3 regions of the Kitasatospora sp. NPDC005856 genome follow, and region 1 is predicted to be linked to each of the others. Evidence: riboswitches for the same ligand, from Rfam matches in the RefSeq annotation. Region 1 holds a riboswitch; each other region holds the start of a gene.
The links. Region 1 has a riboswitch for thiamine pyrophosphate ahead of thiO (glycine oxidase ThiO). Riboswitches for the same ligand answer to the same signal wherever they lie in the genome.
Positions count from the first base shown of each region.

Region 2: linked by a shared signal. The riboswitch ahead of thiC (phosphomethylpyrimidine synthase ThiC) and the one ahead of thiO (glycine oxidase ThiO) in region 1 are both predicted to bind thiamine pyrophosphate.
Region 3: linked by a shared signal. The riboswitch ahead of ABZ449_RS26755 (cytosine permease) and the one ahead of thiO (glycine oxidase ThiO) in region 1 are both predicted to bind thiamine pyrophosphate.

Region 1 is NZ_JBEXWT010000100.1:17,430-24,071, forward strand. Features, by position in the region: gene pknB (Stk1 family PASTA domain-containing Ser/Thr kinase) at 1-1,285, opposite strand, end outside; gene ABZ449_RS36025 (thiazole synthase) at 1,407-2,204, opposite strand; gene thiS (sulfur carrier protein ThiS) at 2,208-2,447, opposite strand; gene thiO (glycine oxidase ThiO) at 2,444-3,619, opposite strand; TPP riboswitch at 3,623-3,735, opposite strand; gene ABZ449_RS36040 (FAD-dependent oxidoreductase) at 3,821-5,029, shown strand; gene ABZ449_RS36045 (Rv2175c family DNA-binding protein) at 5,072-5,437, shown strand; gene thiE (thiamine phosphate synthase) at 5,437-6,090, shown strand; gene ABZ449_RS36055 (polyprenyl synthetase family protein) at 6,161-6,642, opposite strand, start outside.
Region 2 is NZ_JBEXWT010000053.1:49,048-55,689, reverse strand. Features, by position in the region: gene tenA (thiaminase II) at 1-542, shown strand, start outside; gene ABZ449_RS27160 (hypothetical protein) at 664-1,977, opposite strand; gene ABZ449_RS27155 (hypothetical protein) at 2,175-3,464, opposite strand; gene ABZ449_RS27150 (DUF5326 family protein) at 3,726-3,926, shown strand; TPP riboswitch at 4,128-4,262, shown strand; gene thiC (phosphomethylpyrimidine synthase ThiC) at 4,257-6,071, shown strand; gene ABZ449_RS27140 (SRPBCC domain-containing protein) at 6,288-6,642, shown strand, end outside.
Region 3 is NZ_JBEXWT010000052.1:26,353-32,994, forward strand. Features, by position in the region: tRNA gene ABZ449_RS26745 (tRNA-Ser) at 127-214, opposite strand; gene ABZ449_RS26750 (trypsin-like peptidase domain-containing protein) at 279-2,117, opposite strand; TPP riboswitch at 2,383-2,527, shown strand; gene ABZ449_RS26755 (cytosine permease) at 2,520-3,896, shown strand; gene ABZ449_RS26760 (glycerophosphodiester phosphodiesterase family protein) at 4,018-4,842, shown strand; gene ABZ449_RS26765 (ATP-binding protein) at 5,292-5,711, shown strand; gene ABZ449_RS26770 (DUF5926 family protein) at 5,782-6,642, shown strand, end outside.

The DNA.
Region 1 (6,642 bases):
ACACCTCGACGAACCTCCCGTGCAGGCCCTCCTTGTCCAGGACCCGCTGCGCCTCGGCCCGGTCCCTGCCGAGCACGCCCGGCACCGAGCCGTACAGCCCCTCGGAGATCCCGTAGGTGGCGCCGCCGATCGCCAGCACCAGGGCGGCCACCGCGGCCGTCCAGATCAGCGGCTTGCGGGGCAGGCGGCGGCGCGGTGGGGCGGGCCGGCGCCGGTGCACCGGGGTCGGCTCGTCGTACGGGCGGGGCTCGGCGAGCAGCTCGTCCATCAGCTCCGGCGGCATGTCCAGCACGCTGGTGCGTTCGGTCGGCGGGGCGTCGGCGGGCCGCGGCAGCGGCTGGATCACCGAGGTCGGCTCGCTGGTGGGGTAGCGGGGGCTGGGCCGGGTGGAGGCCGGCGGCTCGGCGTCCAGTTCGGCCGGGGCGAGGGTGCGGCGGACCCGCTGGAGGGCCGCGAGCAGCTCGACCGCGTCGTACGGGCGGGCGTCGGCGGTCCGGGCGCAGGCGCCGGCCACTATCGCGTCCAGTGCGGGGCCGACGGCGGGGGCGACCAGCGAGGGGGCCGGGACGTCCTCGTGCAGGTGCTTGTACATGACCTGGACGGGATTGTCGCCGGTGTGCGGGCGGCGGCCGGTGAGCATCTCGTACAGCAGGATGCCGGCGGCGTAGACGTCCACCCGCTGGTCGGTGGGGGCGTCCGGGAGGATCTGCTCGGGGGCCAGGTAGGAGACGGTGCCCATGACCGTGCCGCCGGTGGCGGTGGTGGTCGAGGTGGGCGCGCCGTCGGCGGTGCCGAGCACCCGGACCAGGCCGAAGTCGGCGACCTTGACCAGGCCGCCCTCGGTGATCAGCACGTTCTCGGGCTTGACGTCGCGGTGGACCAGCCCGGCCCGGTGGGCGGCGCCGAGCGCGGCCAGGACCGGCTCCAGCACGTCCAGCGCGGCCCGGACGGACAGCGCGCCGCGGTCGCGCAGCAGGTCGCGCAGGGTGCGGCCGGGCACGTACTCCATGGCGAGGAAGACGTGGCCGCCGTCCGCGCCCTGGTCGAAGACGTTGACCACGTTGGGGTGGGTGAGCTTGGCGACGGCCTTGGCCTCGCGGATGAAGCGGGCGGTGAAGCCCTCGTCACCGGCCAGCGAAGGGTGCATCACCTTGAGTGCGACCACGCGGTCCAGGCGGGTGTCGGTGCCCTTGTAGACGGTGGACATCCCGCCGGTCGCGATGCGCTGCTCGACCCGGTACCGGTTGTCGAGCAGGGTACCGATCAGGGGGTCGTGCAGTGCCATGTCCACCCGGCGAGTCTAGACGGGGGACCGATGGCCGGGCCCGGAGGACACCGCCCCCGGGCCCGGCTGTGCCCGGCTTGTGACACGCCGGGGCCTCCGGGCGCGGGCCCGGAACGCGGACTCAGAACGCGGGGTGCTCGCGGGTGTCCAGATCGGCCCGGCCCGCCATCGCGGAGGAGGCCTCGGCGTGGAAGCGGCGCGGGATCCGGCCGGCCCGGTGGGCGAGCCGGCCCGCTTCGGCGGCGTGCCGCATCGCCTCGGCCATCAGCACCGGGTCCTGAGCCCTGGTCACCGCGGAGGCGAGCATCACCGCCGCGCAGCCCAGCTCCATCGCCAGCGCCACGTCGGAGGCGGTGCCGGCGCCCGCGTCCAGGATCACCGGGACGCCCGCACCCTCCACGATCAGCTGGAAGTTGTGCGGGTTGCGGATGCCCAGGCCCGAACCGATCGGCGAGCCCAGCGGCATGACGGCCGCGCAGCCGACGTCCTCCAGCTTGCGGGCCAGCACCGGGTCGTCGTTGGTGTACGGCAGGACGGTGAAGCCGTCGTCGACCAGCGTCTCGGCGGCGTCCAGCAGCTCGATCGGGTCGGGCAGCAGGGTGCGCTCGTCGGCGATCACCTCCAGCTTGACCCAGTCGGTGCCGAGCGCCTCGCGGGCCAGCCGGGCGGTCAGCACGGCCTCGCCGGCGGTGAAGCAGCCGGCCGTGTTGGGCAGCACCCGGATGCCGTTGCGGGTCAGCACGTCGAGCACGGAGCCCTGGGTGGTGGCGTCGACCCGGCGCATCGCGACGGTGGTCAGCTCGGTGCCGGAGGCGAGCAGCGCGCGCTCCAGGACCTCCAGGCTGGGCGCGCCCCCGGTGCCCATGATCAGCCGGGAGGAGAAGGACGTCCCGGCGATGGTCAGCAGGTCGTCGGCCATGGCTCAGCCTCCCTGGACTGCGGTCAGGATCTCGACCCGGTCGCCGCTGTTCAGCGCCGTCCCGGACCACGAACCGCGCGGCACCACGGCCTCGTTGAGCGCGGCGGCGACACCGGTGTTGGCCTTGCTGACGGAGGCCACCACCTCGGCGAGGGTGGTCGTGGCGGACACCCGGCGGGGCTCGCCGTTGACGGTCAGGGCGATCTCGTCCGGGGGGATCTCGTTCGGGGCGATCTCGGTCATGCGGAGGCCTTCGTGGTGGAGTGGTCGGGGGAGAACCGGGTGGGCGTGAACGGCCTTGCGAGGTCCGGGACTTCGCCGGTGGCCAGGTACTCGGAGACCAGGTCGGCGGTCACCGGGGTGAGCAGCACGCCGTTGCGGTAGTGGCCGGTGGCGGCGACCAGCCCGGGCAGCGAAGTCGGGCCCAGCAGCGGGGCGTTGTCCGGTGAGCCGGGGCGCAGCCCGGCGGAGGTCTCCAGCAGCGGGAGTTCGGTGATCCCCGGGACCAATTCGTGGGCGTCGCGCAGGAGTTCGTACACCCCGCCGGCGGTGACGGTGGTGTCGTAGCCCTGCTCCTCGGTGGTCGCGCCGATCACCAGCTCGCCGTTCTCGCGCGGCACCAGGTACAGGTGCTGCCCGCGGACGACGGCACGGACGTTGCGGGAGAGGAACGGGCGGTAGGAGTCCGGGACGCGGAGGCGCAGCACCTGGCCCTTCACCGGGCGGATCGCGGGCAGCACCCCCTCGGGCAGGCCGGGCAGCCGGTGGCTGTGCGGGCCGGCGGCGAGGACGACCCGGTCGGCGCCCACCCGGTCCCCGGTGGAGAGCCGGGCGCCGGTCGCGCGGCCGTCCTCGACCAGCAGCTCGACGGCCTCGGCCGGACGGATCGCGACCCCGGCGCGTTCACAGGCGACGAGCAGGGCCCGGAGCAGCCGGCGGCCGTCCACCTGGTGGTCCTCGGCCACGTGCAGGCCGCCGCGCACGCCGGGCGCGAGCATCGGCTCCAGTCTGCGGGCCTCCCGGCCGGTCAGCCAGGCCGAGTCCAGGCCCAGCCGCTGGTGGAAGGCGTGCAGTTCGCGCAGTTCCTCGCGGTCGTCGGAGTCCAGCGCCACGGCGAGCGTGCCGCAGCGGCGGTAGCCGGTGTCCAGGCCGCCGCTCGCCTCGGTGAGTTCGGCGGCGAAGGCCGCGTACCGCTCGTTCGAGGCCATTCCGAGGCGCAGCAGCGGCTCCTCGCCGTACTGCAGCTCGGTGACCGGGGCGAGCATCCCGGCCGCGACCCGGGCCGCGCCGCCGCCGGGGGTGGGGTCGACCACGACCACGTCGCGCAGGCCGCGCCGCGCGGCGCGCCAGGCGACGGCGAGGCCGATGATGCCCCCGCCGATCACCAGCACGTCGGCGCGGCCGTCTGATGGCAAGCGTGACAAAGCTGCTCTGCTCCCTTCGCCGGTATGACCCGGATCAGGTTCGGACGGTCGCGGGCCGTGTCAGCCCGCCTCTCAGCCCGGTACGCCGGGCTCCCGTGTGGTGTCCCCACCATAACGCCGGGGGTCGGCCCGGCCGAAGGCCCGTACGAGGGGTGGGACGGGCCTGTGGGCACCCGCGTGGCGCTGAGTACAGTGACGGGCGTGGCAGAGCTGAGCGGAACGGATCAGGTGGTCGTCGTCGGAGCCGGGCTGGCCGGGGCGCAGTGCGCCCTCAAGCTGCGGCAGGGCGGTTGGCAGGGGCGGATCGTGCTGGTCGGCGAGGAGCCGCACGCGCCGTACGACCGGCCGCCGCTCTCCAAGGACGTGCTGCTCGGCAAGGCCGACTCCACCGCGCTGGACATCGACTACGACCGGCTCGGCATCGAGCTGCTCACCGGCCGCCGCGCCACCGGCCTCACCCCCGGCGTGCTGCGCACCGACGACGGCGACCTCCCGTACGGCTCGCTGGTGATCGCCACCGGCGCCGTACCGCGGGCCCTGCCCGGCGCGGAGCGCGCGCACCTGCTGCACACCCTGGACGACGCCCTGGCGCTGCGCGCGCTGCTGCGCCCCGGGCTGCGGCTGGTGCTGGTCGGCGCGGGCTGGATCGGCGCCGAGGTGTCCACCGCGGCCCGTGCGGCGGGCTGCGAGGTGACCGTGGTCGAGGCCGGCCCGGCGCCGCTGCCCGGCGCGCTGCCGACGGAGATCGGCTCGGCGATGGCGGCCTGGTACGCCGGGGCCGGGGTCGACCTGCGCTGCGGGGTCGGCGTGGCCGCCGTCGAGCCGGGCGCGGTGCTGCTGGCGGACGGCTCGCACCTGCCCGCCGACGAGGTGGTGGTCGGCATCGGGGCCCGCCCCGCGACCGGCTGGCTGGCCGGCTCCGGGGTCGAGCTGGACGCGACCGGCGCCGTCGTGGTGGACGGGCGGCTGCGCACCTCGGTGCCCGGTGTGTTCGCGGCGGGCGACTGCGTCAGCTACCCCTCGGTCCGGGCCGGGGCCCGGCTGGCCGTCCAGCACTGGGACCACGCCCTGCAGTCCGGCGCGGCGGTGGCCGCCGCCGTCCTGGGCGCGGACGCGCCGGCCTACGACCCGGTGCCGTACTTCTGGTCCGAGCAGTTCGGTCGGATGGTCCAGTACGCCGGCCGGCACGCCGAGGGCGACGAGGTGCTGTGGCGCGGCGCCCCCGGGGAGGCCGACTGGTCGGTGCTCTGGCTGCGCGACGGCGTGCCGAGCGCGCTGCTGGCCGTGGACCGGCCGCGCGACCTCGCCCAGGGGCGGAAGCTGATCGAGCGCGGCACGGCCCTGGACCCGGCCCGGGCGGGCGACCCGGCGGTGCCGCTGAAGGCGGCCGTCGCGGGGTAGTGCCTGGTGCGCGGTGGGCCGTGAAGGTGGCAGTCTGGTGACGTGAGTGAGATCGAAAGCAAGATTGAAGCCCTGGTCACCGACTGGATGTACCTGCCCGACATCTCGGAGCAGTGGGGGGTCCGGGTCACCGAGGTGCGTGACCTGGTCAAGAACGGCGGCCTGATCGCCGTCCGGCGCGGGCCGAACAAGTCGCTGCAGGTCCCGGCGGCGTTCATCGACGGCCCGGGCCTGGTCAAGCACCTGTCCGGCACCCTGACCGTCCTGCGGGACTGCGGGTACGACGACGTGGAGATCCTGGAGTGGCTCTTCACCGAGGACCCGTCGCTGCCCGGCAGCCCCATCCAGGCGCTCCGGGAGAACCGCGGCACCGAGGTGAAGCGCCGCGCCCAGGCGATGCTGATCTGATGGCGGCGGACACGCTGCGTACCCGGCTGGCCGATGCCCGGCTCTACCTGTGCACCGACGCCCGCCGGGAGCAGGGCGACCTCGCCGAGTTCCTGGACGCGGCGCTGGCGGGCGGGGTGGACGTCGTCCAGCTGCGGGACAAGGGTCTGGAGGCCAGGCAGGAGCTGGAGGCCCTGGAGGTCTTCGCCGACGCCTGCCGTCGGCACGGCAAGCTGCTGGCCGTCAACGACCGCGCCGACGTCGCCCACGCGGCCCGGCCGGACGTGCTGCACCTCGGCCAGGACGACCTGCCGGTGGCGGCCGCCCGGGCGATCCTCGGCGAGGAGGTGCTGATCGGCCGTTCCTGCCACGCCGAGTCCGAGGTGGACGCGGCGATCGCCGAGCCCGGCGTGGACTACTTCTGCACCGGACCGGTCTGGCCGACCCCGACCAAGCCGGGCCGCCCGGCCCCGGGCCTCGGCCTGGTCTCGTACGCGGCGGAGCAGGACACCGACCGGCCGTGGTTCGCGATCGGCGGGATCGACCTCGGCAACCTGGACGAGGTGCTGGCCGCCGGTGCCCGGCGGATCGTCGTGGTGCGGGCCGTCACCGCCGCCGGGGACCCGCGGGCGGCCGCCGCCGAGCTGTCCCGCCGGGTGCGCGCCGCGCTCTGACGCCCGGATCAGACCGGATCAGACCGGATCCGACCGGATCCGCAGGACCCTCCGAGGCCGTCGCCGTCCGTCAGTACTTGCGGACGGTGGCGGCCTCGGCCAGTGCCAGCAGCACCGTACGGGCCCGCTCGTCGGCGAGCGGCGCCGCCTCCAGCGCGGCCAGCGACTGCCGCATCAGCTCCTCGATCCGGCGCTCCACCAGCTCGGGCGCGCCGCTGCGGGCGACCAGCGCGCGCAGCTCGGCGACCTCCGGGGCCGCCAGGTCCGGCGCGCCGAGCCGCTCGTCCAGGTGCCGGGCGTCGGCGGCCGGCAGGCCCCGCATCGCGTGCGCGACCAGCAGGGTGCGCTTGCCCTCGCGCAGGTCGTCCCCGGCCGGCTTGCCGGTGACGGCCGGGTCCCCGAAGACGCCGAGCAGGTCGTCGCGCAGCTGGAAGGCCTCGCCCAGCGGCAGCCCGAACGCCCCGTACGCCTCGACCAGCTCCGGCCCGGCGCCGGCCAGCAGCGCACCGACCTGGAGCGGCCGCTCGATGGTGTACTTCGCGGACTTGTAGT
Region 2 (6,642 bases), on a different contig from region 1:
TCGTCCAGGACTCGCACTACCTGCGCGACTACGCCCGCGCGCTCGCCGTCTGCGCCGCCAAGGCACCCGGCGAGCAGGACGTCCGGGCCTTCGCCGACGACGCGGTCGGCGCGCTCGCCGCCGAGCAGGGCATGCACGCCGAGTTCCTGACCGCCTTCGGCGGCAGCGCCGAGGAGGCCGCCGCCGAGCCGGTGCTGCCCACCACCCGCGCCTACACCAGCTACCTGCTGGCCACCGTCTACGGCGGCTCCTTCGCCGAGGCGGTCGGCGCGGTGCTGCCCTGCTACTGGATCTACGCCCGGGTCGGCGAGGCGCTGCTCGCCCAGGGCTCGCCCGACCCGCTGTACGCCAAGTGGATCGCCACCTACGGCGACGAGGCCTTCCAGTCGGTGGTCCGCCGGGTGCTGGCGCTCACCGACCGGCTGGGCGAGGAGCTGTCCGCGGCCGAACGCCGCAAGGTGGTCGAGCACTTCGTGACCACCTCGCGCTACGAGTGGATGTTCTGGGACGCGGCCTGGCGCGGGGAGCGCTGGCCGGTCTGAGCCGTCCGGGGGCGTCCGGGGGCGTCCGCCCGCCGTCCGCCCGCCGTCCGTCCGCCGTCCGCCCGCCGTCCGCCCGCCCGCCGTCCGGGACTCCCCCGGGCGACGGGCGGACGGTGCCTGGTCAGTCGGTGACGTAGTAGCCGTTCACGTCGGCGATGAGGTCCAGGTCGGCCCCGTGGTTGTAGACGGCGTAGGTGCCCGTGCTTTCGAGCACCTCGGCGGTCGCCGAGTTCGAGGTGGTCTGCCCCCGCACCACGTTGACGGTGGAGGTGCCCGTCTGCAGGTCCGGTTCGCGGGTCACCGCGAGGTAGCCGTCAGCGAGGACGTTGGTGGCCGTGATGTTGGCCTCGACGCCGAAGGCGTTCGGCACGGAGCCGTCGGTGGGGACGGCCTGGATCATCCGGGTGCCCGACCCGGGCACCGGTCCGCCGCCGAGCCGGGAGTCGAAGCTCCGCACCGGTGTCCTGAGCGCGCTGTACCGGCCCTTGCCGGACGGTCCGTAGTAGCCGACGATGTCGATGACGACGTGCACCGGGCCGACGTGGTTGTAGAGGTTGATCCTGCCGTCCTGGCCGACCGGCACCACGACGCGGTTCGCGACCGTCGAGCCCGCCGGGAAGTTGACGTTCGAGCCGACGTCGGGCCGGGGTTCTCCGGCCGGGTACGCGGTCAGGAAGCCGTCCCGGTAACCGTCGACCGCGGTGACGTTGAGGACCACCGCGGTGGCGTCCGCGGTCCCCAGCTCGGTGCGGGCGACCTGGTAGCTGCGCACCGAGTCGGTGTCGATCCGGCCGGTGGTGTCGCGGCGGCTGTCGGCGATCCGGCTCGGGTACAGCGGGCGGTACTTGTCGGTCGCCGCGGTCCGGAAGTAGCCGACCACGTCGAGGACGACGTCGGTGGTGCCCGCGTTGTTGTAGAGGGTGAGCCACGGGACGCCGTGGCTGACCGGGCCGGTCGCGACCGTGACCAGGTTCGAGACGGTCTGGCCGGGCTTGAAGTTGATGCTGGAGGTTGCGGGCTTGGTGCCCGGCGCGCCAGGGGGGCCGAGCGTGACGAAGCCGTCGGCGGTCGGGTCGGTCACGGTCACGTTGACCACCACGGCCGTGGCATCGGTCGGGACGACGCCGAAGCACTCCTGCCGCGGAGGGGCGAGGCAGCCCGTGGCGATCGGGGTCGAGAAGTACTCGCCGGCCCGCAGCGGCCGCGCCGTGCGGGTCTCCGGGACCTTGCTGTCGTCGCGGGTGTCCAGGACCCGGATCGGGGACATCCCGACGTACCCGGCCGGTGCGGTGACGTCGGGGGTGGCGGTGTCGGCCGCCGGGGCGGTGGCCGGCGAGGCGGTGGGTGCGGCGGTCGCCGGGACGGTGGCGAGGGCCGGGGCGATGAGGACGAGCGCCGCCAGGGCGGCTGTGGACAGGGCTGTTCTGACCCGCATGGTCGGGATTCCTCCCCCAGGTCGGTGGTGCTGGACCGGTTTGCTGCCAGCACTGGTTGGACGCCCGGGGACGCCCGGGGTTGTGCCCTGCCGGAGGAATTCTCGGCGGGTCGTCCGGACGCGGCTCTTCCCCGGACAAGCCCGGCCCGCCGACCCGGGTGTTCCGGGGCGGCGGGCCGGGCGGCATCGTTACCGGCTCAGCCGGTGACGAAGTAGCCGGTCAGATCGGCGACGACGTTCACCGGAGCGCCGTGGTTGAAGACCGAGTACGTACCCCCGCCGGTGACCCCGGTGGTCGCCGAGTTGGCGATGGTCTGCCCGGGCTCGACGTTCACGGTGGAGGTGTTCGGCGGCTGGCCCCCGCCCGGGAACACCGTGAGGTGGCCGTAGTCGGAGACGTCGGTGACCGTGACGTTGGCCTCGACGCCCAGCACGTTCGGGACCGAGCCGTCCGTGGGCACGGCCTGGACGGCCGTGGTCGCCCCCCGCTGGAGCATGCCGCCGGTGACCCGGGTGTCGAGATTGCGGACGGGGGTCTTGAGCGCGCTGAACAGCCCGGTGCCGGACGGGCCGTAGTAGCCGACCACGTCCACGATCACGTGCACCCAGCCGGCGCGGTTGTAGACGTCGATCTTCCCGTCCGCCCCGACCGGCACCACGACCTGGTTGGCGACCGTCGACCCCACCGGGAAGTTGACGTTCGAACCCCGGGCCGGCCGCTGCGTCCCGGTCGGGTAGGCGGTCAGGAAGCTCTCCCAGGAGCCGTCCGTCGTGGTGACGTTGAGGACCACCGCCTTCGCGTCCGCGGTGCCCAGCTCCGGCCGGGCGACCTGGTACGTGCGCACCGCGTCGCCGCCGAGCCGGCCGGTGCCGTCGCTGCGGCTGTCGGCGATCCGGGTCGGGGTCAGCGGGCCGTACTTGTCGGTCGCCGCGGTCCGGTAGTAGCCGACCACGTCGAGGACGACGTCGGTGGTGCCCGCGTTGTTGTAGAGGGTGAGCCACGGGGCGGCGCGGTCGACCGGGCCGACCGCGACCGTGACCAGGTTCGAGACCGTCTGGCCGGCCTTGAAGTTGATGCTGGAGGTCGCGGGCCTGGTCCCCGGCGGACCGGCGGTGGGGAGGAGCGAGACGAAGCCGTCGGCGGTCGGGTTGGTGACGGTCACGTTGACCACCACGGCCGTGATGTCGGACGGGACGACGGAGGTGCAGTTCTGCGGGGGGTGGCTGCGGCAGAACGTGGCGAGCGGGGTCGAGTAGTACTGGCCCTCCTGGACCGGGCGTACGGTGCGGATCGCCGGGACCTGGCTGTAGTCGCGGGTGTCCAGGATCCGGGTCGGGGACATCCCGACGAACCCGGCCGGTGCGGTGACGTCGGCGGCGGCGGTCACGGCCGCCGGAGCGGCGGTCGCCGGGACGACGGCGAGGGCCGCGACGGTGAGGTTGAGCGCCGCGAGAGCGGCTGTGGATACGGCTGTTCTGGCCCGCATGATCAGGTTCCCCCCTGGTCGATGGTGCCGGGACGGGCTTTCTCCCGGCACTGGTTGGACGCTCCGCGGCGCCGGGGGTTGTGCGCCGCCGGAGGAATTCTCGGGGGTCACCCGGGGGGTCGGGGTCGGGGTGATCTCGGGGTTCTCTCCGGGCCGCCGGGCCTCGTTCCGGCACTCCCGCCACCGTACGATCGAAGTACCGAAAGCAAGCGGGACGCGGCACCGGACGGCGGCCGCCCCGAGGGGAGAAGAGGAACGGACATGGCTGAGCTCTGGAAGTCGCTGCCCTCCTGGGTGCGCAACATCGTCATCCCGGTGCTGGTCCTGGTGCTGGCCTGGAACATCGTCGCCTTCGTGTTCGGCGTCGTCGGCGCACTGCTCTCGATCGTGATCAAGCTCCTGGTGGTGGTCGGCATCGCGGCCGCCGTGGTGGTCCTGGTGAAGAAGGCCGCCAAGAGCTGACCCGCCACCCCGTAACGCCGCCCTGAGGCCCGGCCCCCCGACAGGGGAGCCGGGCCTCGGCCGTTCTCCGACGCCGGGCCGGCGGGCCAACGGGACGGCCGAGGGCGCAGAGGCTCCGGGTGGCGGCCGGGTGGGGGTGGGGCGCTCTGGACCTGCGGCGATCCGCTCGCTACGGTGTTGGGCGTCGTGTGCAGGCAACACCGCCTGCGACGCGGGAGCTCGGAGCACCGGGCTGAGAGGACGCTGAACGGGACGTCGACGGACGGACCGACGGCTGCGTCGACCGCAGGAACCTGACCGGGTAATGCCGGCGTAGGGAGTAGAGGTCAGATGACCACGTTCGAAGCACAGCCGCAGTCTGTCCAGGGCGCCCCCAGCAGCGAGCGCACCGGCTATCCGACTCCGGCCTGGCGCAAGGCCCACCGCGAGGGATCGCGCCCCGACCTGCGCGTTCCGTACCGCGAGGTGCAGCTCACCAACGGCAGGACCGTCCCGCTGTACGACACCTCCGGTCCGTACACCGACCCGTCCTTCGAGCCCGACGTGCGGCGCGGTCTGCCCGCCCTGCGGGACGCCTGGATCCGCCAGCGCGGCGACGTCGAGGAGTACGACGGCCGCGAGCCGCGCCCCGAGGACGACGGGATCAAGCACACCTCGCCGCGCGGCGGGAACCTGCGCAACCTGGACGCCGTCTTCCCCGGCCGTCCGCGTCGCCCGCTGCGCGGTCGCGAGGGCGTCGCCGTCAGCCAACTCGCTTACGCCAAGCGGGGCGTGGTGACGCCGGAGATGGAGTTCGTGGCGCTGCGCGAGGGCCTCGCGCCCGAGTACGTGCGCGCCGAGGTGGCTCGCGGCCGGGCCGTCATCCCGGTCAACGTGAACCACCCGGAGGTGGAGCCGGCCGTCATCGGCACCAACTTCCTGGTGAAGATCAACGCCAACATCGGCAACTCCGCCGTCACTTCCTCGATCGAGGAGGAGGTGGAGAAGATGACCTGGGCCACCCGTTGGGGCGCCGACACCGTCATGGACCTCTCCACCGGCCGCAACATCCACACCACCCGCGAGTGGATCCTGCGCAACTCCCCGGTGCCGATCGGCACCGTGCCGCTCTACCAGGCCCTGGAGAAGGTGGACGGCAAGGCCGAGGAGCTGAGCTGGGAGGTCTACCGGGACACCATCATCGAGCAGTGCGAGCAGGGCGTCGACTACATGACCGTCCACGCCGGCGTGCTGCTGCCCTACGTCCCGCTCACCGCGCGCCGCAAGACCGGCATTGTCTCGCGCGGCGGCTCGATCATGGCGGCCTGGTGCCTGGCCCACCACCAGGAGAACTTCCTCTACACCAACTTCGAGGAGCTCTGCTCCATCCTCGCCTCGTACGACGTCACCTTCTCGCTCGGCGACGGCCTGCGCCCGGGCTCGATCGCGGACGCCAACGACGAGGCGCAGTTCGCCGAGCTGAAGACCCTCGGCGAACTCGGCCGGATCGCCCGCGAGCACGACGTCCAGGTGATGATCGAGGGCCCGGGCCACGTTCCGATGAACAAGATCAAGGAGAACATGGATCTCCAGAAGGAGATCTGCGACGAGGCGCCGTTCTACACCCTCGGCCCGCTGACCACGGACGTCGCCCCCGGCTACGACCACATCACCTCGGGCATCGGCGCCGCGATGATCGCCTGGTGGGGCACCGCGATGCTCTGCTACGTCACCCCCAAGGAGCACCTGGGCCTGCCCAACCGGGACGACGTCAAGACCGGCGTGATCACCTACAAGATCGCCGCCCACGCCGCCGACCTGGCCAAGGGCCACCCCGGCGCCCAGGCCTGGGACGACGCCCTCTCCGACGCCCGCTTCGAGTTCCGCTGGGAGGACCAGTTCAACCTGGCCCTCGACCCGGAGACCGCCCGCAGCTTCCACGACGAGACCCTCCCCGCCGAGCCCGCCAAGACCGCGCACTTCTGCTCGATGTGCGGCCCGAAGTTCTGCTCGATGAAGATCTCCCAGAAGATCCGCGACGAGCACGGCGACGGTTCCACCGCCGTGAACACCGAGTTCGACGCCGAGGCCCTGGCCGGCATGGCCGAGAAGTCGGCCGAGTTCGCCGCCCAGGGCAACCGGGTCTACCTCCCGCTGGCCGACTGACAGGTCACGACCGAGCGCCGCCCCACGTCAGTCGGGGCGGCGCTCGGTCGTCGCGTCAGGACCGGCCGCCCGGTTCGGGCCCTGGGTGTTCCGGGCCCGTTCGTCGGTCGCGGGGAAAAGTCGTCGAAGAATCTTCGCGGGGAGCGATGAGTTTCCGGGGCGGCCGGGGTCTACCTCTTTGCAAGCGACGGGTGTGACCACGGAGGAGAGACCGAGATGACCGAGATGACCGAGAACCTGGGCGAGCTGACCATCACCCGTGAGCTGCCGGGCGCCCCGGCCGCCGCGTTCGCGGCGTACTTCGAGCCGGAGCGGTTCGTCCGCTTCTGGGGGCCGGTCGGCACCCACGTGCCGCTGGAGACCGTGGCCATCGAGGCGAAGGTGGGCGGGCGGTACGACAGCACCATGGTGGTGGACGCGACCGGTGAGCGGTACCCGGTGAAGGCGGAGATCGCCGAGATCCGGGCCGGCGAGTCCTTCACGATGGTGGAGGAGGGTTCGGGCATGCGGTCCACCCTCACCTTCACCGGGCTCGACGGGGGCGGCACCCGGGTGGTGCTGCACCAGACCG
Region 3 (6,642 bases), on a different contig from region 1:
GCCCACGGCTGGCCCACACATGCTGACCAGACCCGGCACACAGGTGGGACAGCCCGGGACGGAATCGAAAAGGGCGGGTATCGGCTTGTTGCCGATACCCGCCCTGAGCTGGGTGTTCCTCACCAGCGGAGAGCGTGGGATTCGAACCCACGGTGACGGGTCACGCCACGACAGTTTTCAAGACTGTTCCCTTAGGCCGCTCGGGCAGCTCTCCAGGCGGAGGTCAGCCTAACGGGTCCGGCGGGGTTCGGTGCACACGTTTCCGCGCGCCCGGGGGGTCACGCCTGGTCGCCCTCGCGCTGGCCGAGGGTGACCTTGGTGTTGAAGGTCTGGCCGTTGCGGGTGTACTCGACGTCGACGGTCTCGCCGGGCTTGTGCGTCCAGATCCGGCTGACCAGGGCCGGGCCGTTGTCGATCGGCACGCCGCCGAGCTTGGTGATGACGTCGCCCGGCTTGAGGCCGGCCTTGTCGGCCGCGCCGCCGGGGGTGACGGCGGGCTGGCCCTGGATGTCCTTGGTCTGGATCTGCGCGCCGTCACCCTTGTAGTCGTCGTTGCGCAGCACGTCGAGCTTGGCGTAGACCGGCTTGCCGGTCTTGATCAGGGTGTCCGCGACCCACTTGGCCTGGTTGATCGGGATGGCGAAGCCCAGGCCGATGCTGCCGGCCCGGCCGTTGGCGGAGGCGTTGGACTGGATCGCCGAGTTGATGCCGATCACCGCGCCGCCGGAGTCGAGCAGCGGGCCGCCGGAGTTTCCGGGGTTGATCGAGGCGTCGGTCTGCAGGGCGTTCATGTACGAGGCCTGCGAGCCGGTCTCGTCGCCGGAGGCCACCGGGCGGTCCTTGGCGCTGATGATGCCGCTGGTGACGGTGGACTCCAGGCCGTACGGCGCGCCGATCGCGACGGTGGCGTCACCGACGTTGACCTTGTCGGAGTCGGCCAGCGGCAGCGGGGCCAGCTTGCTCTTCGGCGGGTTGTCGATCTTGACCACGGCGACGTCGTAGCCCTCGGCGTGGCCCAGCACCGAGGCGCCGTAGGAGGTGCCGTCGGCGAACTTGACGGTCAGTTTGCCGCCGCTGAGGGCGGGCGCGACCACGTGGTTGTTGGTGAGGATGTGGCCCTCGGTGTCGAAGACGAAGCCCGTGCCGGTGCCCGACTCGCCGTTGCCCTGCGCCTTGATGGTGACGACGCTGGGCAGCGCCTTCTGCGCGATGGCGGCGATCGAGCCGGGGGCGGGCTCGTTCTTCTGGGTGTCGCTGGCCTGCACGGTGGTGCTGCGGTGGTCGTTCGCGGAGCTGCTGCTCTCGGCGCGGTCGGCGACGCTCACGCCGAGCGCGCCGCCGGCCACACCGGCGACCAGCGCGACGGCCGCGATCAGGGCGACCAGGCCGCCGCGCTTCTTGCGCGGGCCGCCGGGGCCGGCCGGACCGCCGGAGTGGTCCGCCGGGTAGCCGAGCGGGCCCGCCGGGCCACCGGGGTAGCCCGCGCCGCCGGAGGTGGAGTCGTGGGCGGGGCCCCAGCCGCCGAGCGGCTGGCCGGCCCCGAAGGGGTGGTGGCCGTGGGCGGCGGGGGCGGCGGGCACGGCCGGAGCGGCGCCGTACCCCTCGTGCGCACCGGCGGCCGGGACGCCGTGGGTGGGGGTGGTGTACGGGTTGCCGGCCGGCGGCAGGGCCGGGGCGGCGGGCGCGGCGGCCGGGGCCACCGGAGCCTGCGGGGCGGGCGGCAGGACCGGCGGCGGCGCGTCGATGTAGCCGGTGGCCGGGTCGACGGCCGGCTCCTCGGCGGCCGGCGTGGCGGGCGCCACGGGCGCGGCGGGGGCCTCCGGTGCGGGCACCTTGGTGAAGGCGACGGTGGGCTTGTGCCCGCCCTCGGCCGGAACGCCCCCGGCCACGACGCCCTCAGCCGCGACACCCTCGGCCGCGACGGCGTCGACGGGCGGCGCCGCCTCGACGACAGCGGCCTCGACGGCGCCCGACTCCGGCTCGGGCACCCGACGGAAGGCCATGGTCGGCTTGTGCCCGCCCTGAGCGGGGCCCTCGGAAGCGGACTCGGCCGCCCCCAGGCCCGCGGGCTGCTCCCCCTGCGGCCCGGTGGGCCCAACCTCGCGCTCGGTGCTCACGGACGACCTCCATAGCTGGCAGAACCAAGGACCATAGTTTTTCGCACTGACGATTCGATTGCCGTAAGGACCCCTCTGAAGAACTCATAAGAATCCTTAGCCGGCACCGACACCGACACCGCACCGGCAGCGAACCGGCTCCTGCACCTGCACCGACGCCGGTACCGACGGCCGAGGCTCCCCTCCCCCGCCGGGCGTCCCGCGATGCGGACCGCACGCCCTCGGCCTTGGGCGTTCGGCCCCGTGCCGGTTAGCCTGTCGCTCCAAACTGACACGCGGGAGCTTGGACCCACCAGGCTGAGAGTGCGCATGTCGACCGTACGCCACACGAGTGACGGACGTTCGAGGGGGCGCTGACCGCCGGAACCTGTCCGGGTAATGCCGGCGTAGGGAGTATCGGCCATGCCGCCTGCTTCGCCATCCTCTTCTTCGGGCGCGACCGCCGTCCTGGAACGCCCCGACCACGTCGAAGCACCCCTGGTCCTGGACACCGAGCCGCCGCGCACGCTGCGGTTCCGGGACCACTTCGCGCTCTGGATGAACCTGGGCGTCAGCCTGATCGGCTTCTCCACCGCCGCCACCGTGCTCGGAGCCCCCGGCAGCGAGCTGTCGCTGGCCGCCGCGGTGACCGCGATCACCGTCGGTACGGCGGTCGGCACCGCCATGCTCGGCGTGGCCTCGCTGATCGGCGCCCGCACCGGCGCCCCCGCGATGGCGAACCTGCGCGGGCTGTTCGGCACCCGGCTGTCGTACCTGCCGACGGTGCTGAACATCGTGCAGTGCATCGGCTGGGGCGTGTTCGAGCTGCTGACCATCTCGGCGGGCGCGCAGACCGTCGCGCACACCACCGGCTACCGCTGGCTGTTCGTCCTGCTCGCGGGCGCGCTGACCACCGCGCTGACGATCTGGCCGCTGGGCTCGATCGCGGTGCTGCGCCGCTTCGTGGCCGGGGCGGTCGCGGTGGCGATGGTGTACTTCACCGTCCAGCTGGGCCGCCAGGGCGTGCCGGACCCGGGGGCGGGCAACTGGCACGGCTTCCTGGGCGCCACCGACGCGATGATCGCCGTGTCGGTCTCCTTCGTCCCGCTGGCCGCCGACTACACCCGGCACTCGCGCACCCCGCGCTCGGCGTTCTGGGGCAGCTTCTCCGGCTACACCATCGCCCAGGTCTGGTGCTACGTGCTCGGCCTGATGGCGCTGCTGCAGTCGGACGGCGACCCGACCCGGATCTTCGACTCCTTCCTCGGGGTCTGGGCCGGCTGGCTGTTCCTGCTGGTGCTGGTGCTGCGCGAGACGGACCAGTCCTTCGCCAACGTGTACTCCACGGCGATGTCGGTGCAGAACCTGCTGCCGAAGGTGGACCGCCGGGTGCTCTCCGGCGCGATCGGCGCGCTGACCACCGTGCTGGCGCTGCAGATCGACGAGTTCACCGACACGTACTACGGCTTCCTCGGCCTGATCGGCTCGGTGTTCGTGCCGCTGCTGGCGGTGCTCGCGGTGGACTACTTCCTCGGCGCCGGCCGGCGCGGCTGGAACCTCTCCGCCGACGCCCCCTCCCGCTGGCTGATGCTGCTGCCGTGGGCGCTGGGCTTCGCGGTCTACCAGTTCATCGCGCCGACCAAGGTGGCCGACTGGTGGACGGACTTCTGGACCTCCGCCCAGGAGTCGCTGCACTTCACCCCGCAGGAGTGGACCTCCGCCTCGCTGTTCGCCTTCCTGGTGCCCGCCCTGGTCACCTGGGCGCTCGCCCCGCTCTCCCGGCGCGCCGTCCGGCACTGAGCGGACCCGCCCTCCCGCGCCGGAGGAACCGGCGCCGGGACGGCCCCGCGGACCGGAGACGGCCCCACGGGTTGGGGCCGTCTTTGTCCGTGCTTCACCTGCGCCGCCTATCGTTGGGCCCGTGACCAGCCCAGACCTGTCCTCGCCGACGGCGCGCACCGTGCCGCCCGTCCAGGTGATCGCCCACCGCGGTTCCTCCCACGCCCTGCCCGAGCACACCCTCGCGGCCTACCGGCGCGCGCTCGAGGAGGGCGCGGACGCGCTGGAGTGCGACGTCCGGGTCACCGCCGACGGCGTGCTGGTCTGCGTGCACGACCGCCGGATCGGCCGGGTCTCCGACGGCCGGGGCACCGTCTCGGCGATGACCCTCGCCGAGTTGGAGGCCCACGACTTCGGCGCCTGGAAGACGGGCCGCCCCAGCGTGGACCCGGAGCTGCGCGGCGTGCTGCGGCTGGACCGGCTGCTGGAGCTGGTGGTGGAGTGCGGCCGCCCGGTGGACCTGGCGATCGAGACCAAGCACCCGGTGCGCTTCCGCGGCCGGGTGGAGGCCCAGCTGCTGCGGACGCTGGAGCGGTTCGGGATCGGCGCGACCCGGGACGGCGACCGCCCGTCCGCCCGGATCATGAGCTTCTCCTCGGTCGCGCTGAACCGGGTGGCGGCCGCGGCGCCGCAGTACCGCCGGGTCTTCCTGTTCGAGCGGACCCTGCCCCTGCTCGGCCGGCTGCGCGAGGGTTCGCCGCTGCCGGGCGGGGCGCGGATCGCCGGCCCGGGCATCGAGCTGGTGCGGGCCCGCCCGCAGCTGGTGACCAGGCTGCGGGAGCTCGGCCACGAGGTGCACGTGTGGACGGTGGACGAGCCGGCCGACGTCGAGCTCTGCCTGGAGCTCGGGGTGTCCGCGATCATCACCAACCGGCCCGCGGAGGTGCTGGCGCAGCTCGGCCGGTGATCCGCCGACGCACCGGAGGCCGCGCCCGTCGCCGTTCCGATCGCCCGTTTCGATCGCCCCGTTTCGATCACTCCGATCCGATCACTCTGGTCGGCAGTCAAACCTTCCTTGCTCGAAATTGCCGGAATTCTTGCATCCGGGCGACGGAGGGTGAGCACGGAATGACCTGATGTCGACCGTCGGTCGCCGCACTCGAAATGGCCCCGCGGGATCGTCCGGTGCTCGTTTCCGACGCATTACCAAGGGGCATCTCTCCCTCGGCATACGCTGAAGGAGGTCCGGGGGTGGCGTTGATGGTGGCGCGTGAAGTGCCGACTTCATCGACCATGGCAGTGCCGCACGGCCCAGCGAGTGTCGGGGTCGCACGGCGCCGACTGCGTCGAGATCTGGGTGACCGGCAGATACCGGAACCGGTCATCGATGATGCTGTTCTGATCCTTTCCGAGCTGTTGAGCAACGCCTGTCGGTACGCCCGTCCGCTCGGCCCGCTGCCGGCCCTGGGCCGCAGCGCCCGGGCCGAGGTGCTCGGGCAGGTGCTGGTCGGCGTCCCCTCCGGGACGCACGCCGCGCGGGGCGGCCGGGAGTCCGCCGAGGGCTCCGGCGAGCCGGACGGCGGGGTGCTGGTCCGCTGGCAGATGCACGCCGACGGGGTGCTCACCCTGGAGGTCACGGACGGCGGGGCGGCCACCCGGCCACTGCCCGCGAGTCCCTCGCTGACCTCGCGCGGCGGCCGCGGCCTGAGCATCGTCGACCAGTTGGCCAGCGACTGGGGCGTGCGCGACGCCCCCGGCGAGGTCACGGTCTGGGCGGCGCTGCCCGCCCGGGCCCGGCACGCCCGGCGCACCGGAGGCGATGCCCGTAGCGCGTGAGCCGGGCGCGGGGAATGTGTCGTTAGGCTTCCCGGGAACACAGGACCACCGTTCCCGGGAGAGCCGCAGCATGGGCAAGAAGGCCGCCAAGAAGGCGCCGCAGCGCCAGTCCACCACCGTCGTCACGGGTGAGATCCCCGTCGTCGGAGCCCGCGAGGACTGCCCCTGCGGCTCCGGCCGCCGGTACAAGGCGTGTCACGGCCGGGAGGCCTCGCACGCGGTGCAGGAGCTGGTGCACCGCCCGTTCGAGGGTCTGCCCGGCGAGGCCGACTGGGTGGCGCTGCGCGAGCTGGTGCCCGCCGCCACGGTTCCGCTGACGCTGGCCGCCGGCGTGGCCGAGGGCGCCACCGGTGACGTCCCGTCGGTCACCCTGGCCACCGTGCTGCCGCTGGCCTGGCCGGCCCTGCGCCGCCAGGACGGCTCGATCCTGCTCGGCCTGCAGACCCAGTCCGCCTCCGGCGACCTCAGCCGCGACCTGGCGGACGCCCTGGAGCTGGCCCTGGCCACCGAGCCGGGCAGCCCGGTGCCGGCCCGCCGGACCGTCCCGGGCGGGCGCCGCCTGCAGGACCTGCTGGACACCACCGCCGCGTTCACGCCCACCGTGCACGCCGGCTTCGAGTTCTGGCTGGAGGACGCGGAGGCCGCCACCGGCGAGGTCGCCGCCTCCCTGGAGCGCGCCAACGCCTCGGCCATCCCGACCGAGAAGCTCGCCGGCGTGGACTCCGCCTACTGGTGCGGCACGCCGGACAAGAACCACCTGCGCTGGGTGATGACCGTGCCCGAGGAGCAGCTGCTGGACGCGCTGGCCCGGCTGGACGCGGCCGGCGAGGCCTCGCTCGGCACGGACACCCGCCTGGTCGGCTCGTTCCGCGCGCACGGCCTGACCGTGCCGGTGTGGGACCTCCCGCTCGCGATGACCGCCGCCGACTGC